3 regions of the Spirillospora sp. CA-142024 genome follow, and region 3 is predicted to be linked to each of the others. Evidence: riboswitches for the same ligand, from Rfam matches in the RefSeq annotation. Region 3 holds a riboswitch; each other region holds the start of a gene.

Region 1 (4,297 bases), 3.9 Mb from region 3:
GGCGGCCGGGAGCGCGGACGGCACCCGCCCGGCGGCGACCTCGCGGTGCAGCTCGCCCGCCGCGGACCGGACGCCGATCTTGACGCGCCGGTAGCCGACATAGTCCGCGAAGCCCTCGATCAGCCACAGCGGGGTCCGCCGGTCCCGGGCGCCGCCCGTGGCGACGTGGGTGAGCTCGTGCGTCAGGACGACGTCGCGGCCGAGCTCGTTGAGGCGGCCGAACGTGCCGGGGGAGATGATGACGCGGTCCTCGCCGCGGCCGCCCGCGGCCGAAGGCGCCCCGGAGGGTGCGGGGGATCCTCCTCCCGCGGACCGCGCCGGCGGCGCGACGGTGGCGAGCGCGGCGATCTCGCCGAGGCTTTGCCCGGGGCCGGCGAGCGCGGAGGCGAGGCTCGCGTCGGCGGGGACGAGCGCGACGACCCGCTGCGCCCAACCCTTCCCGACGACGCCCGTGACGACCGGGACGGCGGCGTCCAGCCGCGCGGCGATGCCGTCGAGTCCGGCGGCGTCGCCGATGACGAGGCCGGCGCGCCCCCTGACTACGGTCAGGGGGCCGGCGTCCCAGATGTCGGCGTCGTCGGTGAGCCCGTGGGAGGTCCCGTCGCCGGCGATCGTCCAGGTCCCGGCGCGCGGGGTCAGCGTGAGGTAACGGGTGCGGCCCACATAGCCCTTGTCGAAGCCATGCAGCCGGTAGCGCATCTCGACGCGGACGACGGCGCTCTTCCCGTCCATGGCCTGGGTGGCGAGAAGCCGTTCCTGCCAGCCCTCCAGCGGAAGCTTCCGGAGGTTGTCGTACATGCGGGACTGGGCGTCCTGGAAGGCGGGAGGGGCGTCGCCCACCGTGGCGAGGAACGCCATGCGGTCGCCGTTCCGGACGGCGCGGGCCCGGTTGGCGAGGACGGTGGCGGCCCCCTCCGGGCTGATCGTCCCCGCGGCCCGGGAGGTGCGGGCGCCGGACGCGCCCGCAGACGCGGTCCCGCTCCCGGCGGACCGCGAGCCGAGCAGGGCGGCGCCTCCGGCGAGCAGCACGGCGGCCCCGCCCGCGCCCAGGGCGAGCACCCTGCGCCGCGTCACGGGGCCGTCCTGCCCACCGTCCGGCACGGCGTTTTCCAGCGCCGCGTCGTCCGGCACGGCGTCGTCCGGAACGGGGGCGTCCTGCACAGAGCCGTCCTGCCCGGGACCGTCCTTCATGGGCGCGATCCTATGCAGCCGGCGGGGGAGGCGGCGGCATCACGGCTTGTAGTCGGGGTAGCCGTAGCCGACGACGTCTCCGGTCGGGCGTTCCTTGATCTTGACGGCGTTGCCGGTGTTGCCCTCGACGGTCTCGACGGTGCCGTCGTCCACCTTCTTGATCACCATGCCGACGTGCCGGATGTCGTCGACGGACTTGCCGCCGTCCCAGGCATAGAAGACGATCGCGCCGGGCTTCGGCTCGGTCCCCCAGCGGCCGTTGTCCTGGAACCAGCGCGCGTGCGCGATCGTCCAGGCGTCGCTGCCGATCTGGTCGCTGAAGCCGATCTGGTCGCCGACCCAGGAGACGAACATGTCGCACCAGTTCGCGTCGCTGTAGCCGCTGAGGGAGCCGCCGTCGCGCGCGAGCGTCTGCCGCGCCCGGGAGGTGCCCATGTACCACTTCTGGAACTTGGTCTCGCCGCCGCCGTCCTCTCCGACGCCCACCTGGGACCGGGCGAGCTCGATGGCCTGCGCGGCGGTGGGGCGCGACTTCGACGACCTCCCGGACGGCTTCTTCGGCCGGCCTCTCGGCGCGTCCTTGCCGCGGGACGTCCTGGGCCCGTCCTTGGACGTGCTCTCGGACGAGCTCTTGGACGAGCCGCCGTGCGTCTTCTTCCCGGCGGTCAGGTCGGCCGCCGCGGACGCCGCGGGGCCGGAACCGAACGGCAGGACCGACGCCTGCGCGGTCGCGGCGGCGGTGCCGAGCACGGCGGCGCCGACGATGACGCCGCCGGTCGTCCGCCACGTGATGGACAGGGAGTGCGGCTTCCGGTGCTTGCCCGGGAGCTTCTTGCGGTGCGTGCGTGGCACGGGGGGTTCTCCTCGGCTTCCATGCCGCCTACCGGGTTAGCTGACGGGTTCGGGCATGGAAGGCGCCCTACGGCCCGCGGACAGGCCGATTCACCCCGAAAAAGGACACAGTGGGTCCCCGGCTCCGCGCCCGCCGCGCATGCGCGCAGGACGGTCCGCGGACTCGGCGGTGACGTGCACGGGGCACGCCGGTTCGGATGGGGGGCTCGGCGGGCGGGGGCGCCCGCGGAGCGCAGGGGGTGGTGGGGCGTGGCCGCACGATGGGCGGCCACGCCCAGGTAACGCTGCGGAATTCACTCCTTCGCTTCTTCCAGACGCCTACCGGGTTAGCTGACGGGTTCGGGCGTGGAAGTGGCCCTACGGCGGGCTCTCACCGGAACGGGGCCGGGAGAGACGCACCGATTCACCCCGGGTGCCGGAACCACCCGTCCAGGGAGGTTCCCCGGACTCCGGCCGATGTGGGTCCCCGGTTCCGCGCTGAGGCGGACTCGGCGCTGCCGCTGCGATCCTGGGGGCGAGATGGGGCCCGGCGCGGGACCTGTCTCCCGCGTGCGAAAGAGCGGCGCCTGTGTTGTGTGCGGACGGCTCCCAGTCCCGGGGCCCGTCCGGGGCCTGACCCGTGATCGCCGCCGTGGCAGCGCTCTCAGCGCCATGCACGCTGCGGGCGTGCGCACGGTGGGCCGGGCCGGCCATGGGTCTGCGTGCAGACCCGTGCGGCACTCTCCGGTGCCGCGGGACGGCACGTGGATCGCACCGTCCTCGGGGGGAGCGGCGCGTGGCTCGCGCCGCCGTCACGCGGCCGCTGGATGCGCCGCGTGTGACCGAAGCGCCTGGTGGGCGCCGCGGGACCATGGCGCATGGAGAGCGCCGTGAGTGGTGACAAGGTACCAAAGCCCCAACAGAAGGCAAACCCCCCCAAAATCAACAACGGACCAGGTCAAGCCCGGTCCGTTGTCGATGGAAGCCCCGCGCGGGGCCGCGGTGAGCGTCAGGGACGCCCGGCGCCGTAGTAGCTGCCGTGGCCGTCGACGGACGAGATCTTCACGACGTCGCCGGTGTGCGGGGCGTGGATCATCTGCCCGTTGCCGATGTACATGCCGACGTGGCCGAGGCCGCTGAAGAACACCAGGTCGCCGGGCTGAAGGTCCGCCTTGTCGACCCGCTTGGTGGCCGCGAACTGGGAGTTGGTGGTGCGGGTGATGTTGACGCCCGCGGCGGCCCACGCCTTCATCGTCAGGCCGGAGCAGTCGTAGGTGCTCGGGCCGGTGGCGCCGTACTCGTACGGCTTGCCCTTCTGGGCGAAGGCGAAGTTGAGCGCCACACGGGCCGGGCCGCTGGCCGGGCCGTTGTAGCTGCCGCCGGTGGGGCCCGAGCCGCTGGGCGTCCCGCCGCCGAGCCGGCCCACCAGAGCCTTCTGCTTGGCGACCTGCTTGTCGAGCTCCTGCTTCTGCTTCTTCAGGTCGCCCTGCTTCGACTTCACCTCGTTGTAGGCGGTCTTGGCCTGGGCCTGCTCGCGGCGGAGCCGCTGGGCGGTCGCGAGGAACTGGGTGAGCTGGGAGCTGCGCTCCTGAGACAGGTGGGAGAAGACGGCGGCCTGGTCCAGGATCGCCTGCGGGTCGTTGCTGCCGACGAAACCCGTCACGTCCGTCGAGTCGCCGTTCTTGTAGGCGGCGGCCGCCATCTTGGCGATCGCGGAGCGCTGCTCCTCGAAGGTCGCCTGCTCCTGCTTGCTCGCCTTGGTCGCCGCGTCGAGCTTCTTCTTGGCGACCTTGAGCTTCTCCATGTTCTGGTTGTACTGCTCGACCTTCTGGTCCATCAGGTCGTTGAGCTTGTCGAGCTTCTTCTGGGCCTGGGCCCTGGTCGGCTTGGGCTCCGCGTGCGCCACCACCGGGGCGGAGGCCAGGGAGACCGTCACGGTCAGGCAGGCGACGGCCGCCAGGCGACGGGAGACGCCTCGGGTCGCCGAGCCGCCCCTCCGGTCACGCTCCTGCGCTCTTTCCCCGATGAGATCATTGGCCACGGTCGGTCTCGCCCCTCTCGTCCACGACGTCAGCGGACGACACTAGCGACGGGCAACAGCTGCCACAACCGATTCGTCACTCTTTGATTGACATCCTTGGACATTGTCCACTTTTCGTGACGTCATGATCACTTAATGCGAGGCTTCCCTTATGACAGCCTTATGGGGGTCTTATGACCGGCGGCCCCAGGGCCGGCTCTAGGACCGGCCCAGCCGGCGCAGCAGGAGCGAGGA
Region 2 (4,297 bases), 2.6 Mb from region 3:
CCGCTTCCTCCTGGACGTTCACCTGGGCACGCTCGCCCGGCGGATGCGCCTGCTCGGCCTGGACACCGCCTACCACAACGACATGGACGACCCGGCGCTGGTCGTCCAGGCCAACGAGGAACGCCGCGTCCTGCTCACTCAGGACCGCGGGCTGCTCCGCCGCCGCGCGCTGTGGTTCGGCGCGTACGTCCGCGGCTCCCGGCCGGACGACCAGCTCCGCGACCTGCTCGACCGTTTCGCCCCCGTCCTGAGCCCGTGGACGCGCTGCACCGCCTGCAACGGCGAACTGGTGCCGGTCGACAAAGAGGAGATCGAACGGCACCTCGAAGCGGGCACCCGCCGCAGCTACGACGTCTACGGCCGCTGCGCCGACTGCGGGCAGGTGTACTGGCGCGGCGCGCACGGCGACCACCTGGAGGAGATCGTCCGGGAGTCGACGCGGCTGGTCGACGCCATTCGGGGTAACGATCGGACAAGGGCCGCCGTGACGGAGGGGAGCTGATCGCGATCGATCTCGTGGTCGTGGGCGCGGCGATCATCTCGGCCGGGCGGCTGCTGGGCGCGCAGCGGGCCGAGCCGCCGCACATGGCGGGCGGCTGGGAGCTGCCCGGTGGAAAGGTCGATCCGGGCGAGTCGGACGAGGACGCCCTGGTCCGCGAGTGCCACGAGGAACTCGCCGTCAAGGTGCGCCTGGGCCGCCGCGTCGGCGGCGACTGGCGGCTGAGCGACCGCGCCCTCCTGCGCGTCTGGACCGCCGAGATCGTCGAAGGCGAGCCGCAGGCCCTGGAACACCTGGCCCTGCGCTGGCTGGCCCCGCACGAGGCCTACGACGTCGACTGGCTTCCGGGCGACCGTCCCGTCATCGGCGCCCTCGTCCGCGAGGGCCTCTTAGGAGGATGAATACAAGGGCCTCCCGCCGCGCCGCGGGAGGCCCCTGTACGTCTCGGGGCGGTGGCGTCAGGTGATGCGGTTGGCGCCGGCGAAGTCGGAGCGGTCGGAAAGATTGGAGATCTTCACCACATCGCCGGTCTGCGGGGCGTGCAGGAACTTGCCGTCACCGAGGTAGATGCCCATGTGGTGCAGGTTGCTGCCGAAGTACACCAGGTCGCCGGAGCGCAGCTCGCCGCGCGAGACCTTCGTGCCCAGCGCGAAGAGGTCGCCGGTGTAGTGCGGCAGGCCGGACTTGCCGACCTGCGCGTAGGCCCAGACGACGAGACCGGAGCAGTCGAAGCTGCTCGGCCCGGCGGCGGCCCACACGTACGGGCTGCCGAGCTTGGTGAGCGCCTTGCGGGCCATCTTCGCGGGCAGCCCGGAGCCCTTCACGGTCGCGGTGAGGCCGGTGCGCGGGTCGCTGACGTGGGTGGTGGTCAGCTTGTCGAGCCGCTTCATCACCTCGGCGACCTTGGCCTTGGCGGCCCCGCGGGCCTGCTTGGCGTCGTCCCACGCCTTCTTGAGCTGGGCGGTCTTGGCCTCCGCGGTGCGCTGCGCGGCGTCGGCCTGCGCGATCTGCTTCTTCAGCGCGAGGACGGCGGCCGCCTGGTTCTGCGCGAGGTAGGCGCGGTCGGACAGCCCGTCCGCCGATCCGCCGGAACCGAAGAGCACGTCCGGACCGCCGGCCATGTAGTTCGCCGCGGCCATCCGGCCGAGCTGCTCGCGGGCCGGCTCGGCCAGGGTGCGCAGGCGCTGCGCCTCCGCGGTGGCGGCCTGCTGCGCCTTCTTGGCCTTGCCGAAGTCGACGCGCGCCTTGTTGAACTTCTCGGTGAGGATCTCGGCTTCCTCGTTCAGCGCGTCCAGGGTCTTGCGCAGGCCCTTCTCCGTCGTCGGGGTCGGGCTGGGCGACGACGCGGCGGCGAGCCGGAACGGCTGCGCGGCGTGTGCGGTGACGGGCGGGGCGGCGCCGAGGCCGGCCAGGAGCATGGTGACGATGGCGGCGGGCGCAAGGCGGCGCCGCCGGCGAAGATCCGGAGCCAAGCCGGTGTTCTCCTCTCCTCGTACGCCTACCGGGTTAGCTGACGGGTTCGGGCCAGGAGTCGCCCTACGACGTGCGTCGATTCACCCCAGGGGTTTGGGTCCCCGGTTCTCCCGCGATCGGGAGATTCGGCGTTCCGGCCGCAGCCCCGGGGGGAGGGGCTCCGGACGACCGGATCACGGGCAGATTACAAAGGATGAGCAAAGTTGGCCAATCGGGGCTCCTGTGAGAGCTGGTGCGAACGACGCGTAAAGGGTGGTACGCACCGCCGAGTAGAATGGATCGGTGCCGCGCGTCTGCGGCGACTCCCGAACTCTCACGCAAGGCGAACCCGCATGCCCATCTCCACGCGCGACGACCTCCGGAACGTCGCGATCGTCGCCCACGTCGACCACGGCAAGACGACGCTGGTCGACGCCATGCTCTGGCAGTCCGGGGCCTTCCGCGAGAACCAGGACGTCGACGACCGGGTGCTCGACTCCAACGATCTTGAACGCGAGAAGGGGATCACCATTCTCGCGAAGAACACCGCCGTCAAGCACAACGGGCTGACGATCAACATCATCGACACCCCCGGCCACGCCGACTTCGGCGGCGAGGTCGAGCGCGGGCTGTCCATGGTGGACGGCGTCGTCCTGCTGGTGGACGCGAGCGAGGGCCCGCTCCCGCAGACCCGGTTCGTGCTCCGCAAGGCGCTCGGCGCGCGGCTGCCGGTGATCCTGGTCGTGAACAAGACCGACCGTCCCGACGCCCGCATCGACGAGGTCGTGGACGAGACGTACGAGCTGTTCATGGACCTCGACGCCGACGAGGACCAGATCGACTTCCCGATCGTGTACGCGTCCGGCCGTGCCGGGCGGGCCTCGCTCGGCAAGCCCGCCGACGGGGCCATGCCGGACAGTGATGACCTGGAGCCGCTGTTCAAGGTCATCACCGAGACGATCCCGGCGCCGTCCTACGACCCGGACGCGCCCCTCCAGGCGCACGTGACGAACCTCGACGCCTCCAGCTACCTCGGCCGCATCGCGCTGTGCCGGGTGCACGCCGGCACGATCAAGAAGGGCCAGCAGGTCGCCTGGTGCCGGCACGACGGCAGCGTCGAGCGGGTGAGGATCACCGAGCTGCTGATGACCGAGGCGCTCGCCCGCAAGCCGGCCGACGAGGCCGGGCCGGGCGACATCATCGCGATCGCCGGCATCCCCGACATCATGATCGGTGACACCATCGCCGACGCCGAGGACCCGCGCCCGCTGCCGCTGATCACGGTGGACGAGCCGGCGATCTCGATGACGATCGGCACCAACACCGGGCCGATGGCCGGCCGCGAGAAGGGCACCAAGGTCACCGCCCGCATGGTCAAGGACCGGCTCGACCGCGAGCTGGTCGGCAACGTGTCGATCCGGGTGCTCCCGACCGAGCGTCCCGACGCCTGGGAGGTGCAGGGCCGCGGCGAGCTGGCCCTGGCGATCCTGGTCGAGAACATGCGCCGCGAGGGCTACGAGCTGACCGTCGGCAAGCCGCAGGTCGTCGCCAAGGACATCGACGGCAAGCGGCACGAGCCGGTCGAGCGGCTCACCGTCGACATCCCCGAGGAGCACCTCGGCGCCGTCACGCAGCTGATGGCGGTCCGCAAGGGCCGCATGGAGCACATGACGAACCACGGCACCGGCTGGATCCGGATGGAGTTCCTCGTCCCGGCCCGCGGCCTGATCGGGTTCCGCACCGAGTTCATGACCGAGACGCGCGGCACCGGCATGGCGCACCACGTCTTCGAGGACTACGAGCCCTGGTTCGGCGAGCTGCGCACCCGCCCGTCCGGGTCGCTGGTCGCCGACCGCTCCGGCGCCGCCACCGCGTACGCGATCACGAACCTGCAGGAGCGCGGGACGTTCTTCGTCGGCCCGACCACCGAGGTGTACGAGGGCATGATCGTCGGGGAGAACTCCCGTTCCGACGACATGGACGTCAACATCACCAAGGAGAAGAAGCTCACGAACATGCGCTCCTCCACCGGTGACGAGCTGGAGCGGCTCACCCCGCCCCGGAACCTGTCGCTTGAGGAGGCGCTGGAGTTCTGCCGCGAGGACGAGTGCGTCGAGGTCACCCCGACCGCCGTCCGCATCCGCAAGGTCGTCCTGGACGCCAAGGAGCGCGAGCGCACGCGCGCCCGCACCAAGCGGGCCGGCTGACCCGGAGAAGACCAGGCGTTACGGCGGACCGACGTTACGGCTGACCGCGGCGGACCGAGCTTTCCGGCCGACCGAGCGCCGAAGGGGACGGGGGCCGTCCGGTACCGGGCGGCCCCCGTTCGCATGTCCGGACCATGAA
Region 3 (4,297 bases):
TCGTAGCCGATCACGGCGATGTCCTCGGGGACGCGGACGCCGAGCCGGGTCAGTTCGTTGATCAGGCCGATGGCCAGCAGGTCGTTGGCGCAGAACACGCCGTCCGGCCGCGGCGACAGCGCCATGATCTGGTGCGCCGCCGCCTGGCCCGCGGTCGGGCTCAGCCCGTCCCGGATCACGGTCGAGGGCTTGCCGAGGCCCGCCTCGGCGATCGTGCGGGCCGCTCCGGCGCGGCGCTCGACGCAGGGCTGCGGCTCCGGAACGCCGGTCACGAAGGCGATCCGCCTGCGGCCGATGCCGAGCAGGTGCGCGGCGGCGATCTCACCGCCCGCGACGTGGTCGACCTGGGCGGAGCAGGCGTCGGACGCGTCCCGGTCGATCAGCACCACGCTCATGCCCGCGGCACGGAGCCGGGAGATGTCGCGGCCGCCCAGCCCGACCGGGATGATCAGGACCCCGGCGGCGCGCTGCTCCTGCAGGATTTCCAGCGAACGGCGCTCCTTGGCGGCGGAATGGTCGCTGGAGAACCACAGGGCGTCGTGGCCCGCCGCGTTGAGCGCCGCCTCGGCGCCGTAGGCGACGTCGGTCGCGTACGGATTGGTCAGGTCCTCGACGACGACGCCGAAGGCCCGGCGCGGCTGATCGCCGAACTCGCCCGCGGTGCGTTCCGGCCCCCTGCGGAGCCGGCGCGCGGATTCGTTGCGGACGAATCCGAGCTCCTCGATCGCCGCGCGAACACGGTCACGGGTAGCTTCGGCCACGAGATCTGGCCGGTTTAGGACATTCGAAACGGTCCCAACTGAGACTCCAGCCCGCCTCGCGACCTCACGAATACTGGTCTGTGGCAACTTGCTCCTCGTCCCGGCCCAGGGGCGTTTTCCCAGGTAGTGGAGTTTTGCATGTTGTGGCGCCGAATGCACTGTCACGCATTGTGACCAATCGGGCGCATATTGCCGTTGAATGGCGCTTGACGGGCCGGATCCGGCCGCCTAGCGTTCCGAGCCGAAGCGTAGCTTGAAACGATTCACGATCTTCGTTCACTGGGAGATCGGCGGGTCCGGCGAGAAGGGGCGGGTGCGGATGGCTGGCGACCTCATCCCGTCTCCCTCGGCAGGCCAACGCCTGAATCGTCACCCGGAGTTCCCCCGTACACCCCTGCAATCGGCCATGCGGCCACCTCCGGCCAAGCTCGTGAGACAGAAAAGGAACCCGATGATCTAAGTCCGGAGGGCTCCGGACCCGGCAACCCAACGCGCGTACAGATCAAGGCCAACCCCGTGCCTGTGCAGCGGACGGCTGCATCCCCGCGGTCATCACCACGGACGAGGGAGGACGGAGTGGAAACAGCCACACTCGCACGTCGTGGCACCGACGATTTCGGGCTGAACGAGGAGGAGATCCGGCTGCTCGCCCAGATCGCCAGCGGTGTCACCGCCGATGTGGCGGCACGCAAGCTGGAATTGAGCGCCCGGACCTTGCGGCGCCGGTTGCGGACGATCTGCGACCGGCTGGAGGTCAACACCCCTATCGAGGCCGTGGTGTGGGCGGCCCGAAGGCAGCTCATCTAGCTGTGACACCCCCGACGCTCGCCAGGGGACGGGCGGGCGTCACTCGAAAACCAGGCGGCTCATCCGAATCCCGTCCGACCCCGCAGCGGCGGCGCCGGCAACCTGACAGGTAGGTCCCTGCAGGGGGCGTCGCCGCGGACGGCATTCGGGTCAGAGATCCTGGTCATCCGGGCGCTCAGGACGGACGCGCTCAGAACGGACGCACCCGGTCCCGGTCGCTCGGCTCGGGCGGGCGGGACGATGCCCGCTTCCGGCGGAGGTCCGGGGGTCAGGCCACGCGCACGCCGCCGGCGAAGGGGCGCCCGTCCATCGGAGCGATCTTCACGACGTCGCCGGTCTGCGGCGCGTGCAGCATCTTGCCGTCGCCGACGTACATGCCCATGTGGTGGAGGTCGGAGTAGAAGAACACGAGGTCGCCCGGCTGGAGCTCGCTGCGCGACACGTGCGTGCCGGCGTTCCACTGGCTGCCGGTGTAGTGCGGCAGATTGATGCCGACCTGCTTGTAGGCCCACATCGTCAGGCCGGAGCAGTCGAAGGTGGTCGGCCCGGCGGCGCCCCACACGTACGGGCGGCCGATCTTGCCCATCGCGTACCGGAGCGCCTGCGCCGCCTTGCCGGTGCCGACGACGGGAAGCTTGGTCAGCTGGGTGGGGTCCTTGTCGACGAGCTTGCCGCGGACCTTCTCGTAGGTGTCGGTGACCTTCTTGCGCTGCGACTCCAGCTGCGTCCGCAGGCCCTTCACCTGCGAGGCGCGCGCCTCGGCGGACTTGCGCGCCCGCTGCGCGGACTGCATGGCCTGCATCAGGCCGAGCACCTGGGTGCTGTCCTGCTTGGCGAAGTAGTGGAGGGTGGCGGCCTGGTCGAGGACGGCCTGCGGGTCCTGCGAGGCGACGAAGGAGACCGCGGGGTCGGAGCCGCCCTGCATGTAGCTCGTCGCGGCGAGCGAGCCGACCTTCTGCCGGATCGCCTCCAGCGACTTCTCCTGCCGCTTGGCGTTCTCGGTGGCGACCTTGGCCGCGCGCTGCGACTGCGCGAGCTTGACCTTCAGCCCGTTGTACTGCTCGGTGAGCTGCTCCAGCTGGTCGGCGAGCTTGAGGGCCTTGGACCTGAGCTCCTTGGTGGACGGCTCGGGGTCGGCGTGCGCGACGGCGATCGTGTGCGGGGCGATCGCGTGGGGGGCCGCTGAAAGAACGATGAACGCGCCGGCCAGGGTGGCCGCGCGGCCGCGGAATCGTGAACGGGAAGCAGTCCGCGATCGCTCCACGAATTCTCCTCTCCTTGTCCGCCTACCGGGTTAGCTGACGGGTTCGGGCCGGAGGAGCCCGTCCGCGGGCGCGCGAATACTTCACACGCGGCTGCGGATTCACCCCTTTCGGTTCGTCCGCTCGGGGGCGATCCCCCGAACGTTCCGAAAGTGGGTCCCCGGCTCCCCGGGGCGCTGGTTGCGTCCCGCGGACTCGGCGGTTCGGCCTCGGTGCTGCGGTCGGCCGACGTCAGCGATGGACACTAACGGAACCCGCATTGGATGCCAACCAGAACATGCGAAATTGCAGGTCGTGAGGATGCTGGACGACGGATGCGCCGGGTCCGTCCCGGCTGGTCCCGCGGTGTTCGATAATCTCGTTTGTTTGTGGAAGTCGTGATCCGGCGTGCACGTACCGCCGACGTCCAGGAGATCCGCAGGCTCGTCGACCTGTACGGGTCGGGACGACGCCTGCTGAAGAAGACGACGGTCAAGCTGTACGAGGACGTCCAGGAGTTCTGGGTCGCCGAGGACCTCCAGCACGGGTCGCCCGGGCGGGTCATCGGATGCGGCGCCCTCCACATCATGTGGGAGGACCTGGCGGAGGTCCGCTCGGTCGCCGTGGACAAGGGCTGCGGCGGACGCGGAATCGGGCACCGGATCGTGACCCGCCTCCTGGAAACCGCACGGGAACTCGGTGTGCGAAGGGTGTTCTGCCTTACCTTCGAAGTGGAGTTCTTCGCCCGCCACGGCTTCCAGCCGATCCTGGGGACTCCGGTGGCGCCAGAGGTGTACGAGGAACTTCTCCGCTCCTACGACGAAGGCGTGGCAGAGTTCTTGGACCTCGACCGGGTCAAGCCGAATACGTTGGGCAACACCCGGATGTTGCTTCGCCTGGAGGACTGACCCAAATGAGCGATTCCCCCAACCGCGGGCGGCCCCGTCGGCCCCGACTGCCGCAGCAGGGGCAGGGTTCCTACGGCCCGCCGCCTCCGTACCAAGGTTCGCAATGGCAGCAGCCCCAGCAACAGCAGCAGCCGTCCCAGCAACAGTGGCAGCAGCAAAGGCAGGAGCCGCAGACGCAGCAGTGGGGCGGGCAGCCCTCCTATGAACCCGCCTACGACGAGTACGGCTCCTACGGCGACTCCTACGGCGATGCCGACCTGGCGCTGGCCCCGATCTACCGGCGGGCGGGCGCCCGGATCATCGACAACGCGCTCGTCGCGGTCTTCGGCTTCGCCCTCGTCCTGCCGGTGACGATCGGTGCGTTCGGTCTGGGCAAGCCGGGCAGCAAGACAGAGGACGAGGGCGGTGTGTGGAACTGGCCCATCATCTTCACCCTGTTCTGCGTCCTGTCCGTGCTTCCTTTCATATACGAGGCAGTCCAGTTGTCCATGTGGGGGCGGACGCTTGGTAAGCGCGTCCTGGGTCTCGGCATCGTGCAAGCGCGCCCTGCGGGGAGCCCGCTCACCACGACGCAGGCCGT

What was found. Region 3 has a riboswitch for cyclic di-AMP ahead of ACQPZP_RS40385 (NlpC/P60 family protein). Riboswitches for the same ligand answer to the same signal wherever they lie in the genome.
Region 1: it holds a riboswitch for cyclic di-AMP, as region 3 does, so the genes downstream of both, ACQPZP_RS15390 (CHAP domain-containing protein) here and ACQPZP_RS40385 (NlpC/P60 family protein) in region 3, are expected to answer to the same signal.
Region 2: it holds a riboswitch for cyclic di-AMP, as region 3 does, so the genes downstream of both, ACQPZP_RS09225 (NlpC/P60 family protein) here and ACQPZP_RS40385 (NlpC/P60 family protein) in region 3, are expected to answer to the same signal.

What each region holds. Positions count from the first base shown of each region.
Region 1 covers NZ_CP192077.1:3,164,656-3,168,952, forward strand. Annotated here, with positions in the region: gene ACQPZP_RS15385 (hypothetical protein) at 1-1,191, opposite strand, end outside; gene ACQPZP_RS15390 (CHAP domain-containing protein) at 1,231-2,043, opposite strand; cyclic di-AMP (ydaO/yuaA leader) riboswitch at 2,053-2,222, opposite strand; cyclic di-AMP (ydaO/yuaA leader) riboswitch at 2,344-2,547, opposite strand; gene ACQPZP_RS15395 (NlpC/P60 family protein) at 3,032-4,063, opposite strand; gene ACQPZP_RS15400 (NYN domain-containing protein) at 4,262-4,297, opposite strand, start outside.
Region 2 covers NZ_CP192077.1:1,900,224-1,904,520, forward strand. Annotated here, with positions in the region: gene ACQPZP_RS09215 (Mut7-C RNAse domain-containing protein) at 1-502, shown strand, start outside; gene ACQPZP_RS09220 ((deoxy)nucleoside triphosphate pyrophosphohydrolase) at 508-900, shown strand; gene ACQPZP_RS09225 (NlpC/P60 family protein) at 958-1,971, opposite strand; cyclic di-AMP (ydaO/yuaA leader) riboswitch at 1,979-2,113, opposite strand; gene typA (translational GTPase TypA) at 2,305-4,158, shown strand.
Region 3 covers NZ_CP192077.1:8,536,768-8,541,064, reverse strand. Annotated here, with positions in the region: gene ACQPZP_RS40395 (LacI family DNA-binding transcriptional regulator) at 1-920, opposite strand, end outside; gene ACQPZP_RS40390 (LuxR family transcriptional regulator) at 1,338-1,568, shown strand; gene ACQPZP_RS40385 (NlpC/P60 family protein) at 1,837-2,832, opposite strand; cyclic di-AMP (ydaO/yuaA leader) riboswitch at 2,836-3,041, opposite strand; gene ACQPZP_RS40380 (amino-acid N-acetyltransferase) at 3,199-3,717, shown strand; gene ACQPZP_RS40375 (RDD family protein) at 3,723-4,297, shown strand, end outside.